Regions from separate parts of the Vibrio parahaemolyticus genome, predicted to be linked through region 2. Evidence: predicted binding sites of a transcription regulator. Region 2 holds the regulator's gene; the other holds the start of a gene.

The links. The regulator PurR, encoded in region 2, represses purine synthesis genes. The targets are predictions, from matches to a motif close to TNANGNAAACGTTTNCNTNA.
Region 1: the regulator PurR is predicted to act here: its motif matches at 1,131-1,150, upstream of guaB (IMP dehydrogenase).

The regions. Positions count from the first base shown of each region.
Region 1 is NZ_UHIL01000001.1:832,212-839,735, forward strand. Features, by position in the region: gene xseA (exodeoxyribonuclease VII large subunit) at 1-1,043, opposite strand, end outside; gene guaB (IMP dehydrogenase) at 1,276-2,742, shown strand; gene guaA (glutamine-hydrolyzing GMP synthase) at 2,841-4,394, shown strand; gene DYB02_RS04280 (Na+/H+ antiporter NhaC family protein) at 4,560-6,080, shown strand; gene DYB02_RS04285 (chitinase) at 6,295-7,524, shown strand, end outside.
Region 2 is NZ_UHIL01000001.1:1,272,294-1,279,817, forward strand. Features, by position in the region: gene DYB02_RS06480 (putative signal transducing protein) at 1-66, opposite strand, end outside; gene DYB02_RS06485 (TVP38/TMEM64 family protein) at 66-758, opposite strand; gene DYB02_RS06490 (TfoX/Sxy family DNA transformation protein) at 970-1,560, opposite strand; cyclic di-GMP riboswitch class I at 1,677-1,766, opposite strand; gene purR (HTH-type transcriptional repressor PurR) at 2,033-3,037, opposite strand; gene torD (molecular chaperone TorD) at 3,475-4,122, opposite strand; gene torR (two-component system response regulator TorR) at 4,388-5,101, shown strand; gene elyC (envelope biogenesis factor ElyC) at 5,171-5,956, opposite strand; gene cmoM (tRNA uridine 5-oxyacetic acid(34) methyltransferase CmoM) at 6,071-6,862, shown strand; gene mukF (chromosome partition protein MukF) at 6,865-7,524, shown strand, end outside.

The DNA of each region.
Region 1 (7,524 bases), 440 kb from region 2:
AGACGGTGGTGTTTACGCTCAACGGCTTGTTGACGTGTATCGATGAAGCGCTGCATAGCTCTACGCAAACGCATATCCAGCTCATCGAGTTGCTGTGACTGACGCTGCAACTGATAACTTGGATGTTGGCGTTCTAAGCGATGCAGAAGTTGCGCAGATTGCTGTTTTTGCTGTGCTAAGTAGTAGCGCATCGCACTAGCTAGTTTATGCTGTTTCGCTACAAGCGATTGATCTTTATGGCTGTTGTCACGGCTAACCAGTTCAGCGGCAGCTGATGGAGTAGGAGCTCGCACATCGGCAACAAAATCGGCAATCGTCATGTCGACTTCATGGCCCACAGCACTAATGATCGGGATTTGACTTGCAGCAATAGTGCGAGCAAGGATCTCATTGTTAAAGCACCATAAGTCTTCTAGAGAGCCGCCGCCACGACCAACAATCAATACATCACATTCATTTCGGCTATTAGCACGACCGATTGCTTGGGCAATTTGAATGGCTGCGTCATCACCTTGGACCATGGTCGGATAAATCACCACGGGTAGGGAAGGATCACGGCGTTTTAAAACGTCCAATATGTCGTAAAGCGCAGCACCTGTTTTAGAAGTGATGATACCAACACGCTTTGGATGCTCTGGTAGTGGCAGTTTGTTGGTTTGAGCGAACAAACCTTCCGCTGCCAACTTCATCTTAAGCTCTTCAAACTCTTGTTGCAGACGACCATCGCCTTCAGGCTGCATGCTTTCGATGATCAATTGGTAGTCACCACGTGGCTCATAAAGAGACAGACGGGCTTTAACTAAAACTTGATTGCCGTTTGCAGGTTTGAAAGTAACGCGACGATTGTTACCACGGAACATGGCACATTTTACTTGAGCACGAGAATCTTTAAGGGTGAGGTACCAGTGACCGGAAACAGGAGCAGAGAAGTTGGATATCTCTCCGACAAGCCAAACGATCCCCATTTCGTTTTCAAGGAGTAAACGAACTTCTGCGTTGAGACGAGAAACAGTGAAGATGTTCTGATTGGTCTTGGAGAGCACAGCTAATCTCTTAGACGTGAGTATGGAAATTAGCGGCAATATAATACATATCAAGGGGGTAATTGCAAGAAAAAAATTAAAAAACTTGTAGTCAAGCGATTGCGTTGAACGTATAATCCCTCCGCAATATCTAATCCAAATGTAACTTGTTACCTAAAACCAGTTACCCTCATTATGCGAAACGATGAGATTGGATTGTTCTTTTTACTCCTCTAATTGTGAGATATTGCAAATGCTAAGAATTGCCAAAGAAGCGCTGACATTCGATGACGTACTACTTGTGCCAGCACACTCCACCGTTCTCCCAAACACAGCTGATCTTCGCACTCAGTTGACGAAAAACATCAGTCTGAACATCCCTATGATTTCTGCGTCGATGGACACCGTGACGGAAGCCCGTCTAGCTATCGCTCTTGCGCAGGAAGGTGGCATTGGCTTTATCCACAAGAACATGTCTATTGAGCAGCAAGCGGCAGAAGTTCGTAAAGTTAAGAAGTTCGAAGCTGGTGTGGTAACAGACCCTGTGACTGTGAATCCTGATGCAACCATCGCCGATGTAGTCGCTCTGACTGAAAAGCACGGTTTTGCAGGTTTCCCTGTAGTAACAGAGCACAACGAGCTAGTGGGTATCATCACTGGTCGTGACGTACGCTTTGTGACTGACCTATCTAAGAAAGTGTCTGCGGTAATGACGCCTAAAGAGCGTCTAGCTTCTGTAAAAGAAGGTGCAACTCGTGAAGAAGTTCAAGAGAAAATGCATGAAGCACGCGTTGAAAAAGTACTGGTAGTGAACGATGAGTTCAAACTAACCGGTATGATCACGGCTAAAGACTTCCATAAAGCAGAACGTAAACCAAACGCATGTAAAGATGAGCGCGGTCGTCTACGTGTTGGCGCTGCTGTTGGTGCTGGTGCGGGTAACGAAGAACGTGTTGCTGCACTTGTAGAAGCGGGCGTTGACGTACTACTTATCGACTCTTCTCACGGTCATTCAGAAGGCGTTCTACAACGTATTCGTGACACTCGTGCTGCGTACCCAGATCTAGACATCATCGGCGGTAACGTCGCAACAGGTGCTGGCGCGAAAGCACTGATCGAAGCTGGCGTAAGCGCAGTGAAAGTCGGTATCGGCCCAGGTTCTATCTGTACGACTCGTATCGTAACGGGTGTTGGTGTTCCTCAAATCACAGCAATCGCTGACGCGGCTGAAGTGGCTAACGAATACGGCATCCCAGTGATTGCTGACGGCGGTATCCGTTTCTCTGGTGATATCTGTAAAGCAATCGTAGCAGGCGCATCATGTGTGATGGTTGGTTCTATGTTCGCAGGTACAGAAGAAGCGCCGGGTGAAGTGATTCTTTACAACGGCCGTTCTTACAAAGCTTACCGTGGTATGGGTTCTCTAGGCGCGATGTCTCAAGGTTCTTCTGACCGTTACTTCCAGTCTGACAACGCAGCAGACAAGCTTGTACCAGAAGGCATTGAAGGTCGTATCGCATACAAAGGCCGCCTAAAAGAGATCGTACACCAACAAATGGGTGGTCTACGTTCAAGCATGGGTCTTACGGGTTCTGCAACTATCGAAGACATGCGTACTAAAGCTGAATTTGTACGTATTTCTGGTGCGGGTATGCAAGAATCTCACGTACACGACGTTCAGATCACTAAGGAAGCGCCAAACTACCGTCTAGGTAACTAATAGCCTAACGTAAACGTTTGCTTTTTCCTTGAAGCATTAAGAAGAGGCGAGTACACTCGCCTCGGTTTTAATCACTTAGCCTTAAAAGACTGCTCAAAATGACTAAAAATATCCATGACCAACGTATTCTGATCTTGGACTTCGGTTCTCAGTACACTCAATTAGTTGCGCGTCGCGTACGCGAAATCGGCGTTTACTGTGAGCTATGGAGCTGGGACGTAGAAGAAGCGGATATTCGCGAATTCAACCCAGATGGCATCATCCTTTCTGGTGGCCCAGAAAGCGTTACAGAAGAAAACTCTCCTCGCGCTCCTCAATATGTATTTGACTCAGGTGTTCCTGTACTTGGCGTATGTTACGGCATGCAAACCATGGCAGAACAGCTAGGTGGGAAAGTAGCTGGCTCAAACGAGCGTGAATTTGGCTACGCACAAGTAAAAGTTTCTGGCGAATCTGCGATCTTCAAAGATCTTGAAGCGACTCAAGACGTTTGGATGAGCCACGGTGACAAAGTTGTAGAAATTCCAGCAGACTTCGTAAAAGTCGGTGAGACAGACACTTGTCCTTACGCGGCAATGGCGAACGAAGAGAAGAAATACTACGGCGTTCAGTTCCACCCAGAAGTAACACACACGAAAGGTGGCCTACAAATGCTAGAGAACTTCGTTCTTGGCGTGTGTGGCTGTGAGCGTCTATGGACCTCTGAATCTATCATCGAAGACGCTGTTGCTCGTATTAAAGAGCAAGTGGGTGACGATGAAGTTATTCTAGGTCTTTCTGGTGGTGTAGATTCATCCGTTGTTGCTATGCTGGTTCACCGTGCAATTGGTGACAAGCTTACATGTGTATTCGTGGATAACGGTCTGCTTCGTCTAAACGAAGGTCAGCAAGTAATGGATATGTTCGGCGATAAGTTCGGCCTAAACATCATCAAAGTTGACGCAGAAGAGCGTTTCCTTGAAGCGCTGAAAGGCAAGTCTGACCCAGAAGAAAAACGTAAGACTATCGGTCACGTGTTCGTAGACGTATTCGATGAAGAATCGAAGAAGCTGAAAAACGCAAAATGGCTTGCTCAGGGTACTATCTACCCAGACGTAATCGAGTCTGCTGCATCTAAAACTGGTAAAGCGCACGTGATCAAATCACACCACAACGTGGGCGGTCTACCTGACGATATGGAAATGGGTCTAGTTGAGCCACTACGTGAATTGTTCAAAGATGAAGTTCGTAAGATTGGTCTAGAGCTAGGTCTTCCATACAACATGCTTTACCGCCATCCATTCCCAGGTCCTGGTCTAGGTGTTCGCGTTCTTGGCGAGATCAAGAAAGAATACTGTGACTTGCTACGTCGTGCTGACGCTATCTTTATTGAAGAGCTTCACGCAGCAGACCTATACGACAAAGTATCTCAAGCGTTCACGGTATTCCTACCAGTTCGCTCTGTAGGCGTAATGGGCGACGGTCGTAAATACGATTGGGTGGTATCACTGCGTGCAGTTGAAACTATCGACTTTATGACAGCGCATTGGGCACACCTACCATACGACTTCCTAGGTAAGGTATCTAACCGTATTATCAACGAAGTTGAAGGTATTTCACGAGTTGTTTACGACATTTCTGGTAAGCCACCAGCGACAATCGAGTGGGAATAATTTCCCTCTAGACTGTTGAGTTTACAAGAACCAGCCTTCGGGCTGGTTTTTTTGTACTTCCAATTTGTGAAGAGGTGGATCAACTTTTTTATGAGAAATATATACACGCGCCTAAATTAAATATATATTCACTTTTATTGTTTAAATATTAAAAATGGTATTGCTATGGAACAGGCTGACGTTACCTCTCTCATTCCCATCCTTATTACTCTTTTCCTCGCGCTGACTACGAGAAATGTCGTAGTTGGTTTGTTCGCCGGTGTGGTCAGTGGCGTCGCCATGCTTGAAGGCACCTTTGTTGAAAAAGGACCACTAGACTCGTTTAGTGCGTTGATGAAAAGCTATCTACTGCCGCAACTTACGGATAGCTACAACGCTGGTGTGATTTTGTTGTTAGTATTTATTGGTGGTTTCGTCGCTTTAATGGAAAAGTCCGGCGGCGGTGTCGCCTTTGCTAAAAAGGTTACCCAATGGGTGGCGAGTAAATGCCAAGCTCAACTATCAGCATGGTTCGGTGGTGTCGTTATTTTCTTCTCAGACCTTGGTACACCACTGATTGTTGGCCCTGTTTTTCGCCCTTTATTTGATAAGTTAAAAGTATCACGCCAAAAATTAGCTTTCATTATCGATTCTACTTCCTCTCCCGTCGCAATCTTGATTCCTTTTATCGGGTGGGGCGTTTACATCATGGGATTGATTCAAAAAGAGTTTACTGCCCTGAATGTCAGTATGAGTGACTGGGATGCTTTCATTGGCGCGATCCCGTATCAGTTTTATGCCTTTCTTGCGATCGCGATTGTGCCGATTGTCTCTTTCTTCAAGTTGGACTTCGGCCCGATGGCGAAGGCTGAACAGTTAGCTGAACAAGGTTCAGACTTTGGCAAAGTTCAGGAATCGATGGATGTGTTTACGCATAAAAATGCAAAATCCAGTTTTGTCTGGGCGCCTTTGCTCGTTATGTTGGTGGTTCTATGCAGCATCCTGGTGCCACACGGTTTTCCATTTCAAAAAGTGGCAGGCTCAACGTTTAGGGCTGCACTCTCTTCGGCGTACTTCTTCGCGGCCTTCACTTTAATTGCGCTGATGGCGTTTTATGGCGTCAGAAAGCTTTCCGATGGTATCCAAGTGTACCTCAAAGGCATGTCAAACATGATGTCTGTCGCGGTTATCTTGGTATTGGCTTGGGCGCTTAGCTCTGTTGGGAAAGAATTAGGTGCAGCTGCATATATTGCTGAACAAGCTCAAGCCGGTTTCCCGTATTGGCTATTGCCAGCCGTTGCTTTTTTGCTTGCCGGTATTATCTCGTTTGCTACGGGATCTTCTTGGGGCACGTTCGCCATCATGATGCCATTAGTGATCCCAACGGCCGTTGCGATTGATGCTCCTTTGCTAGTTTGCATTGGTGCCGTGTTATCTGGCGGTTTATTTGGTGATCACTGTTCTCCAATCTCTGAGACCACGATTCTGTCGTCAACAGGAGCGGGGTGTGAACAGTATGAGCACTTCCGTACACAGTTGCCTTACGCGGTGTTGAATGGCTTGATTGCACTTGGGTGCTTTCTTTTGGCAGGCGTTGCTGCCTCACCTGTGATTGTACTTGCGGCGATTGTCGCTCAGTTAGCTATTTACTATGTGCTATCAAAACAGAAGCCAACCGAGCAACTTGAGTCTGTTTCAGCAGAGTAATAGAGATAGAAATATCATCAAACGGAGGCGTAGTCAGCCTCCGCTTTTCTTTTGAGTCAAGGTAACATTTTTCTTGTGACAAAATGTGTGCAAGGACTTATTTATTCATTTTGTCTCGCAGAATGAACTCACTTCGCTCGGCGTTTTTTATATATGATCCACTATATGTCTAGTTATTCCTTGTATATTGTATTGTTAAACCCGGAGACTAGACATGTTTGCACTCAAACATCTTCCTATTGCATTGAGTTGTGTCCTAGCGGCACAAGCGAATGCAAGTATGAATATCCAGCCTGATCCGCAAAATCCGAATGGTTATGTCATTGCTCGTGGTGACGTTCAAGCTATGGAGCAAAGCAAAACCTCTGACCCTATGTATGCCATTTGGTCACAAGCACTAGAGACGCGTCCTAACTCAGTCGTTGAAGCGATTGTTTCTGGAGCGGCAACCAACCCAGAAAACGTGAAGCGTGTAGAGCGTGTGTTCCCTGAAAGTGAGTGGGACTTCCTGACTCAAATGGCAGCACCAGAATACACTTACACGCGTTTCCTACGTGCGATTGGTAAATTCCCAGCATTCTGTGGTGAGTACACTGATGGCCGTGATTCGGATGCGATTTGTAAAAAATCGATCGTGACAGCCTTTGCTCACTTTGCGCAGGAAACTGGTGGTCATATTTCGATTGATAACGTATCGGATAATCCTTTTGGATTGGAAGAATGGCAGCAAGCTTTGGTTCACGTACGTGAAATGGGCTGGTCAGAAGGTCAAGAAGGTTACACGACAGGTTGTGGTCAGAATGACTGGCAAAACAAACGTTGGCCATGTGAACCGGGACAAGGTTACTTTGGACGTGGTGCTAAACAGCTTTCTTACCACTTTAACTATGGCGCGTTCTCTGAAGTGATGTTTGATGGTGATGCATCTGTATTGCTGAAAAATCCAGGTTTGGTTGCGGATTCGTGGCTGAACTTGGCATCGGCTATCTGGTTCTTCCTAACCCCACAAGCACCTAAACCAGCAATGCTACATGTAATTGACCGTACTTGGGTTCCTTCACAACGTGAACTTGATGCAGGCATTGGTTACGGCTTCGGTACCACTATCAACGTGATCAATGGTGGTATTGAGTGTGGTGAGCAAAACAAGGATAAAGGTCAGCCTGTTAACCGTATCCGTTACTGGGAAGGTTTGGCGGCACACTACCAAATTCCAATTGAAGCTGACGAGAAGAACACTTGTTGGCAGCAAACGCCTTACGGCAGTCTAAACCTAAATGGCGCAACTGACGTGCTTTACACTAACTGGGATGGTAACTGGAAATACTACTCAGATCGCCCTGGAGGCCATTCGTTTGAATGTGAGCTGGTTGGTTTCCAAACGGCTTACTCTGCGCTAGTTGCGGGTGATTACGAGAAGTGTGTAACTAACTTCTACCAATCT
Region 2 (7,524 bases):
TTCAGTTTTTAATAGTTCACATACGATGTGCGCTTCTGCTGGATTTTTCGCGATAAAGATTTTCATCAAATACTGCCATTTGGCTGAGTAGGGGTTGGCCTGACCTTATTCATAACCCATTTTACGAGTATTGGAAACAGCCCCAGCAAAGCAAAAGATGCTAATACAGTCGGGGATACGATACCAGAAAGGCTATCAATGGTTGCTAACTGAGTACCAGCGTTAAGGTAAACGGCAGTACCAGGGAGCATGCCTATTTGACTGGTTAAATAAAAGCGCGCAATGCTCATAGGTGTTAATCCCATCAGTAGGTTGATGAGGAAAAATGGGAACACTGGAATCAAGCGCAAAGAAAACAGATAAAACGCGCCATCCTTTTTTACTCCTTGGTTAATCGCAACAAGCTTTTCCCCAAATCTCGATTGAACCCAATCCCTAAGCAAATATCGGCTACTCAAAAAAGCTAAGGTCGCACCGATCGTACTGGCAAAAGAAACCAAAAGTAAGCTAAACCAAAACCCAAACAAAGCTGCGCCTAGCAAAGTAACCACTGCTGCTCCGGGAATAGAAAATGCGGTAATCGCAACATACGCTAAAAAATACACCGTGGCGGCATAGACGATGTTGGCTTCGATGAATGAATTGAGTGCTTCTTGCTGCGCTTTTGCGTTGTCAAGCGTTAGATATTGACCAAAATTAGCGCCTAACAAAAGAATGGTGGCAACAAGTATCAGTCCAAAGATAAGTTTTTTATTCATGTGTGCTCCGTTTCTATATCTAGGCTACCGCTTAAAGTATTCATACTGAATGTTGTTTTAACAATCTCGTTATCGAAACTAAGTCGTGGCGCTGAAGATACGGGGGTTTTGGGATTTACAAAGGAGTAGACACGAGGGGAGCTATAAAAATTTCATAAAAAAACCGCAGTTCACACTGCGGCTTTAGTCGATAGATTAGAGCAGACTTCTGTTACGAAAGGCCATTCATTAATTCTTCACGACGAGACTGGGGAACCACACTCCAGTGTGTGCCGTTAATAGCACCTTCTAAGGCCCAAAGTAGCTCAAGGCTAACTGTGGTGGAGTGCGTGTCTCTGATCGCTTTATAAGCACTTAGTGCGCCTTCTTCTTCAAGTTGAGCAACAGAATCAATACCCGCTTTCTTAAGCATTCTTTCTGTAGCCAATCTCAGATTTGGCAGATCTTTCAAGCGATTAGGCTTAGTGCTCGCTTGTTGTTCTTTCTCAAGTTTGGCGTTTTCTAAGGATTTTTTCGCTACTTCAATTAAGCGATCGCTAGATTCCCATAGTTCGCTGGAAATAGCGTAGTACTTAGTAACGACTGGGAAGCCACGTTTTTTATAAACGTAAGGCTTTAGACCCTGTGTCTCGAAGTCAGATGAAGTTTGTTGGTCTGCTCGTATATGAAGCTGGTTGTTTACCACTAGTGCAAACATCGTTTCATCAGCGAAAAGTCCGAAGCCACCAAACATTGAGCGCGACTTGATAGTACCAAGTGCCTCAAATAGCTTCATAGAGTCTTTGAGTATCGGTTTATCCATGTTTTGTTATCTCGGTGTAATTAATATTACGCCACCAAAAGTCAGGTCCGAGAGAGTAGCAAACGTGCGCAAAGGCAATGTCATTAAAGGGTAAAGACATTGGTTGCACACTTGCCATCGGTAACCCCGCTACCTTCCATATACTACTATGGTTCAGGCCGGAGGCTTTGCGTCCCACCCTTTCGGATGGTTTGCCCTGTGCGTGACCAGATGAGGATACTTCGTATATTGAATTAACATCACACTTTAGATTTTAAAACGTGATCTTGATTCAATAAATAATGCCATTTTGTGCATGGGTACTCATAATTGAGAATTGTATTTAATGTTTGAAAAGAAGCGGGAATTAATAATTCACATGTAAAGAAAACAGTAACTTATGGAAGTTATTGTTTTTAAGAATGAGGCAAAGTGTGCGGGAAGTGTTATTTTTTTAATAAAAAAAAGCGCCCCTAAGGGCGCTTGTGTTCATTTAATTAAGTTTCTTAACGGTGTTGCGGATAACAATCTCTGGTTGCATCTCGAACACACGCTTTTCGTGTTCTTTATCTTTAATGCGTTCAAGTAGGATCTCAAACGCATTTTTACCCACACGACGTTTAGGTTGGTGAATCGTTGTTAGCGGTGGTGAGAAGTACTCTGCAAGTTCAATGTTGTCGTAACCGATAACAGAAACGTCATCTGGAACCTTGATGCCGTTTTGTTGCAGACGGCTCATTAAGCCAAGTGCCATGGTATCGTTAAAACAGAATACTGCAGTAGGGCGTTTTTCCATCGCGGTGATCTTGTCTGCAACCAGTACCGCAGTATCGCATTCAAAGTTACCTTCAAGAATCCAATCTTCATTGATTGGCAGTTTTGCTTCAGCCATGGCACGACGGAAACCAGCGATACGCTCTTGGCAAGCAAGTTTCTCAAAGTGACCACTCAGGCAGGCGATGTCAGTGTGGCCGTTATCGATAAGATATTTAGTTGCTAGGTAGCCACCTTCTTCAGAGTTATCGATGATCTTGTCCGCACGAGAACTCTCTGGGCCCCAATCCATCACAACTTTCGGGATGTCTGAATGACGATCTAACATCTCTTTTAGTTCTTCGGTTAGATCTGAACACATCACCAAAATGCCATCTACACGTTTCTCAGCAAGCATGCGGATGTAGTCGCGCTGTTTCTCGTAGATGCCGCCAGTATTACACAAGATCAATGTGTAACCTTGACGGTAGCAGTAACTTTCTACACCGTCGATCACTTCAGAGAAGAATAGGTTAGTTGACTGTGTTACCAACATACCAATAGTACGAGTTGAGTTGCATTTTAAACTACGAGCAACTGCGCTTGGTGCGTAGTTAAGCTCATCAACCGCTTTCATTACTTTTTCTTGGGTTGCTTCTGCAACAAAACGTGTCTTATTAATAACGTGCGAAACTGTGGTAGTAGAAACGCCGGCTAAGCGAGCAACGTCTTTTATAGTGGCCATAAATGATGTCCTGTATCGAGCTACTTAATACCGTAGTGAATACAACCATACGCTTAGTTTTTTGCGCAAACTAAACACCACAACAACAGTAGTGTCTATTCTAGTAGGCAGCGGTTGTACCGAAATCGGTATAAAAAGATTTGTAGCAACTTGGTTGAAGGTACTCGGCTTCCTATTAAATATGAGGAAGTGGTCATCAACCTATTAATAAAAAACAAAAACCGCTATATTTCAGCGGTTTACATATAAATCATATTTAATCGTTTGCGTTCACATTTTAGCCCTATGTGGGCTGACTGGCAATATTTTCAGCAAGAGTTTTGTGTATTTGAAGTCACATTTTGACTGCTAAATGAACGAACGTCTTTGAGCCAGATTAAAAGCAAGCGAATAAAATAGGGAGCCCGACAGGCAGGCTCCCTAAAAATAGGCGGTGATTATTCACCAAGAAGGTAAGCGCTGTCCAGTTTACAAAATGCAATTAATAGTTGCGCAACGCTTAAGTAGAAGCCAAATTCATCAAATTGCTTACATTTTTCAGCAAATTTTGGCAACCAAGACATGAGTTGATTTTGGATGAAATCGTTTTGTTTAACGAAAGCCTCTTCCATATGTTTTTCTTGCTCTAACTCATTTGAGCGAATGATCATGTTGCCCAAAAAGTCCAATTCAACAGCAAGATGGTCTGCTGGTTCTTTGAGGTTTTCGTCTACCTGAACCCCAAAATCTGCCATCAGTTTTTCCATCTCTTCTGCAGGTTTGTCATTGAGCAAGCCTGATTCACCAATGTACATAGAAGCGTACGGTAGTGACCCATACTTATCTGTTTTTAAGAACAGCTCGCAAAAATCTGCTGCAAGTTCTAGTTGAGCATCATTGCGGTCTTGGAGTCGGTTTAGGGCATCAACTAGGCTATCAACGGCTGGCTTGAGTGATTCGTTCTCACCTAAGCCCGCTAAAAAACTGCGAATTTCAACACTGTGGTAGGTTTCTAGTTCTTTTTCGCTGAGTTCTTTAGCGAATAAGCTCGAAAACCACCAGTAAATTTCAGCACGCTTTTCATTAAAAGCTTTCACTTCTTGCATTTTTGGCTCCTGAAGGATGCTTCGAGTATTGCATCATAAAGTCAATTAGGGATATCCCCTAAGTGTAATCAAATAAGATGAATAGCAGTAACTATAATTATTGTTGATTATGTTGAATTGTGTGCACTTATTAACAGTGATGGGCAAGCTTGTTTTGAATCAATAAAAACGCTAAATCTTGCTTTTTAATGTATCTATGACTAGAAATGTTACTAGTTATGAATAGAATACGTCTTGGATAATAAGAAGACAGAAAGTGGTGTAAATGAGCTATCACGTATTAGTCGTAGAAGATGATGTTGTAACTCGTAGTAAGCTTGCGGGATATTTCCAAAATGAAGGTTACAAAGTTAGCGAAGCAGAAAGTGGCGCGGAGATGCGCGAAGTTCTGCAAGGCGGTGATGTCGACCTTATTATGTTGGATATTAACTTGCCGGGCGAAGACGGCCTAATGCTTACGCGTGAGCTACGCAGTCAATCAGACATCGGCATCATATTGGTAACAGGACGCACGGATAGCATCGACAAAATCGTAGGCCTAGAGATGGGTGCAGACGATTATGTGACAAAGCCTTTTGAACTAAGGGAATTACTAGTTCGAGTTAAAAATCTACTGTGGCGCATTTCTGCGGCACGAAGTGGAGCAAGTAAAGCGGCAAGCGAAACAAACGATGAACACATTGTTCGCTTTGGTGAGTGGACATTCGATATTCAGCGTCGAGCACTTAGCCGTAATGGTGAGCCAGTAAAACTAACCAAAGCAGAATATGAGCTTTTGGTGGCGTTATCGTCTTACCCGAATCAAGTGCTGAGTCGTGAACGTATTTTGAATATGATCAGTCATCGAGTTGATGCTCCAAATGATCGTACGATCGATGTTCTTATCCGACGCATGCGCGCTAAGATGGAGTTTGATCCTAAGAACCCACAAATTTTTGTGACCGTTCACGGTGAAGGCTATATGTTCGCAGGTGATTAATCACCATCAGACAAGCAGTAAAGAAAAAGGAGAGCCAATGCTCTCCTTTTTTGTGTTTATAAATCGGGTTTATTCCGCTTCCACCATCGGCGTTTGCCCTACGGTGTCACGCAGTCTTTGCCAAACGCTACCAAGGTATTCATGCCAAAACAGTTCAGTTTGCTCAAGGTAGCGAGCTTTAGGTGAATACTTGTCCCACGGTTGGCTAACTTCGTCTATCGCTAAGAAATTCGTTGGAGCAGGGATGGGTTTAATTCCAGCTGCGTTAAACTCGTACAGCGCACGGCTCATGTGGCTCGCTGACGTGACTAGCACAATCTCTTTTTGTTGAACAAAAGCGGCGGCTTGTCTTGCTTCTTCCCACGTGTCTTTTGCGTCTTCTAACAAAATAATGTCGGATTTTGCAACACCTAATGCCAAAGCAACGTTTGCCATCATACGAGCATGGCTGATCTCAGAGCCACCATCATAACCAGATAAAATTAGCTTTGCGCCTGGGTACATACGCAAAATACGAATGCCTTCCGTTAATCGCATCAACGCCGCGCGGCTTAATTGCGATGTTGGTGGAATTTCGTCATCGACCACGTGACCATTACCCAGCACCATAACGTAGTCAATGGTACCTGACACAGGTAAAAAGGCCTTATGCTCGCGCTCAAGTGGCATGAGAAGCTTGGTTGAAACAGGTTGGAAGGCAACTAGAAAAAGGCCAACAAAAGAGAACAGAACAACGAAGCAGCCAGTTTTACGTTTTGTGGTAAAACTAATGAGAGCAAGACCTAACAAGCCTATCAGTAGCAATGCCGGAAGCGGCATAAGCAAGGCTGACATTACTTTTTTCAGCTCAAACATACATAAATAGTCCGAAAAAACATCAATTGATAATAAAAATGAGGGTGACCCTCTTTATTCCTGCTTTCCTTGTGCCAGAATAGCGGCACAATCCGATATGATAACTCAGCAGAAGTGACAGAAGACCGCAATTTCGACGATATCGCCCACAAATTTGCAAAAAATATTTACGGCTCCGATAAAGGGGAGATCCGCCAAATCATTGTGTGGGAAGATTTTCTACAGATTCTAAGTGAATTGGATGCGAGCCAGCAACCCCTAGAAGTACTTGATGCAGGTGGTGGTTTAGCACAAATGTCGCAAAAGCTTGCTAAGCTCGGACATCGTGTTGCGTTATGTGATCTATCTTCGGAAATGCTGCAACTAGCCAAACAGGATATTGAAAAAAACGGTTTGCTTGAGCAGTATCGCCTGATTCATTCGCCTGTTCAGTCCATTGCGGAGCACATGGAAGAACAGGTGGATCTCGTTATGTTCCACGCTGTCATGGAGTGGCTCGTTGATCCTAAAACGGCGCTAGAGACAGTATTGGAACAAGTAAAGCCGGGGGGCATCGCATCAGTGATGTTCTATAACCACCATGGTTTAGTCTACAAAAACGTGGTTTGTGGCAACATTCCTCATATTTTAGACGGCATGCCCCACCGAAAAAGATTTAAACTACAGCCGCAAAAAGGCTTGAAACCGGAAGATGTCTATCACTGGATAGAAGAGGCTGGTTTTAGCATTTGTGGCAAATCTGGTATTCGTTCCTTTAGTGATTACATAGGTAATATGCAATACATGGGCGATTACGAGTTTGAAGATGTGTTGGCGCTAGAAAAACAACTATGTCGACAAGAGCCATACCTCTCATTAGGCCGCTATATTCACGTGTGGGCCAAAAAGAACGATAAACAGGAATAACAATGAGTGAGATGACTCTCAATGCTGCAGAGCAACCAATCGATGAGTTGGTTGGCTGGGTTAAGCAGCACGATTTCTCGTTGAACCTGACCACAGAGCGATTGGCATTTTTGATTGCCATCGCCGTACTGAGTAATGAAAGGTTCGACGAAGAACTGGGTGAAGGTGAACTGCACGATGCATTTGCCATCGTCACTCGACTATTTGATGAGACTGGCGAAGCCTCCGCTTTTCGTGCGAACAACGCCATCAACGAGATGGTCAAGCAGCGTCTTATTAGCCGTTTTGTCAGTGAAGTTACTGACGGAGCGAGCATTTACCGCTTGTCGCCTTTAGCGATAGGAATTACCGATTACTACGTGCGTCATCGCGAGTTTTCAAGACTGCGTCTGTCTATCCAGCTATCGATGGTAGCGGATGAAATGGCGAAAGCGATTGAAGCGGCACAAAAAGGTGGCACACCGGGCCACTGGAAGAAAAACGTGTACGGAGTTTTAAAATATTCTGTAGGCGAAATCTTCGATCAAATCGACCTCAACCAACGTGTCATGGATGAGCAGCAGCAATCTGTGAAACAACAAATTGCCGACCTGCTAAACAAAGACTGGCGTGAAGCAATCAACAACTGTGAAGCGTTATTGTCCGAAACCTCTAGCACGCTG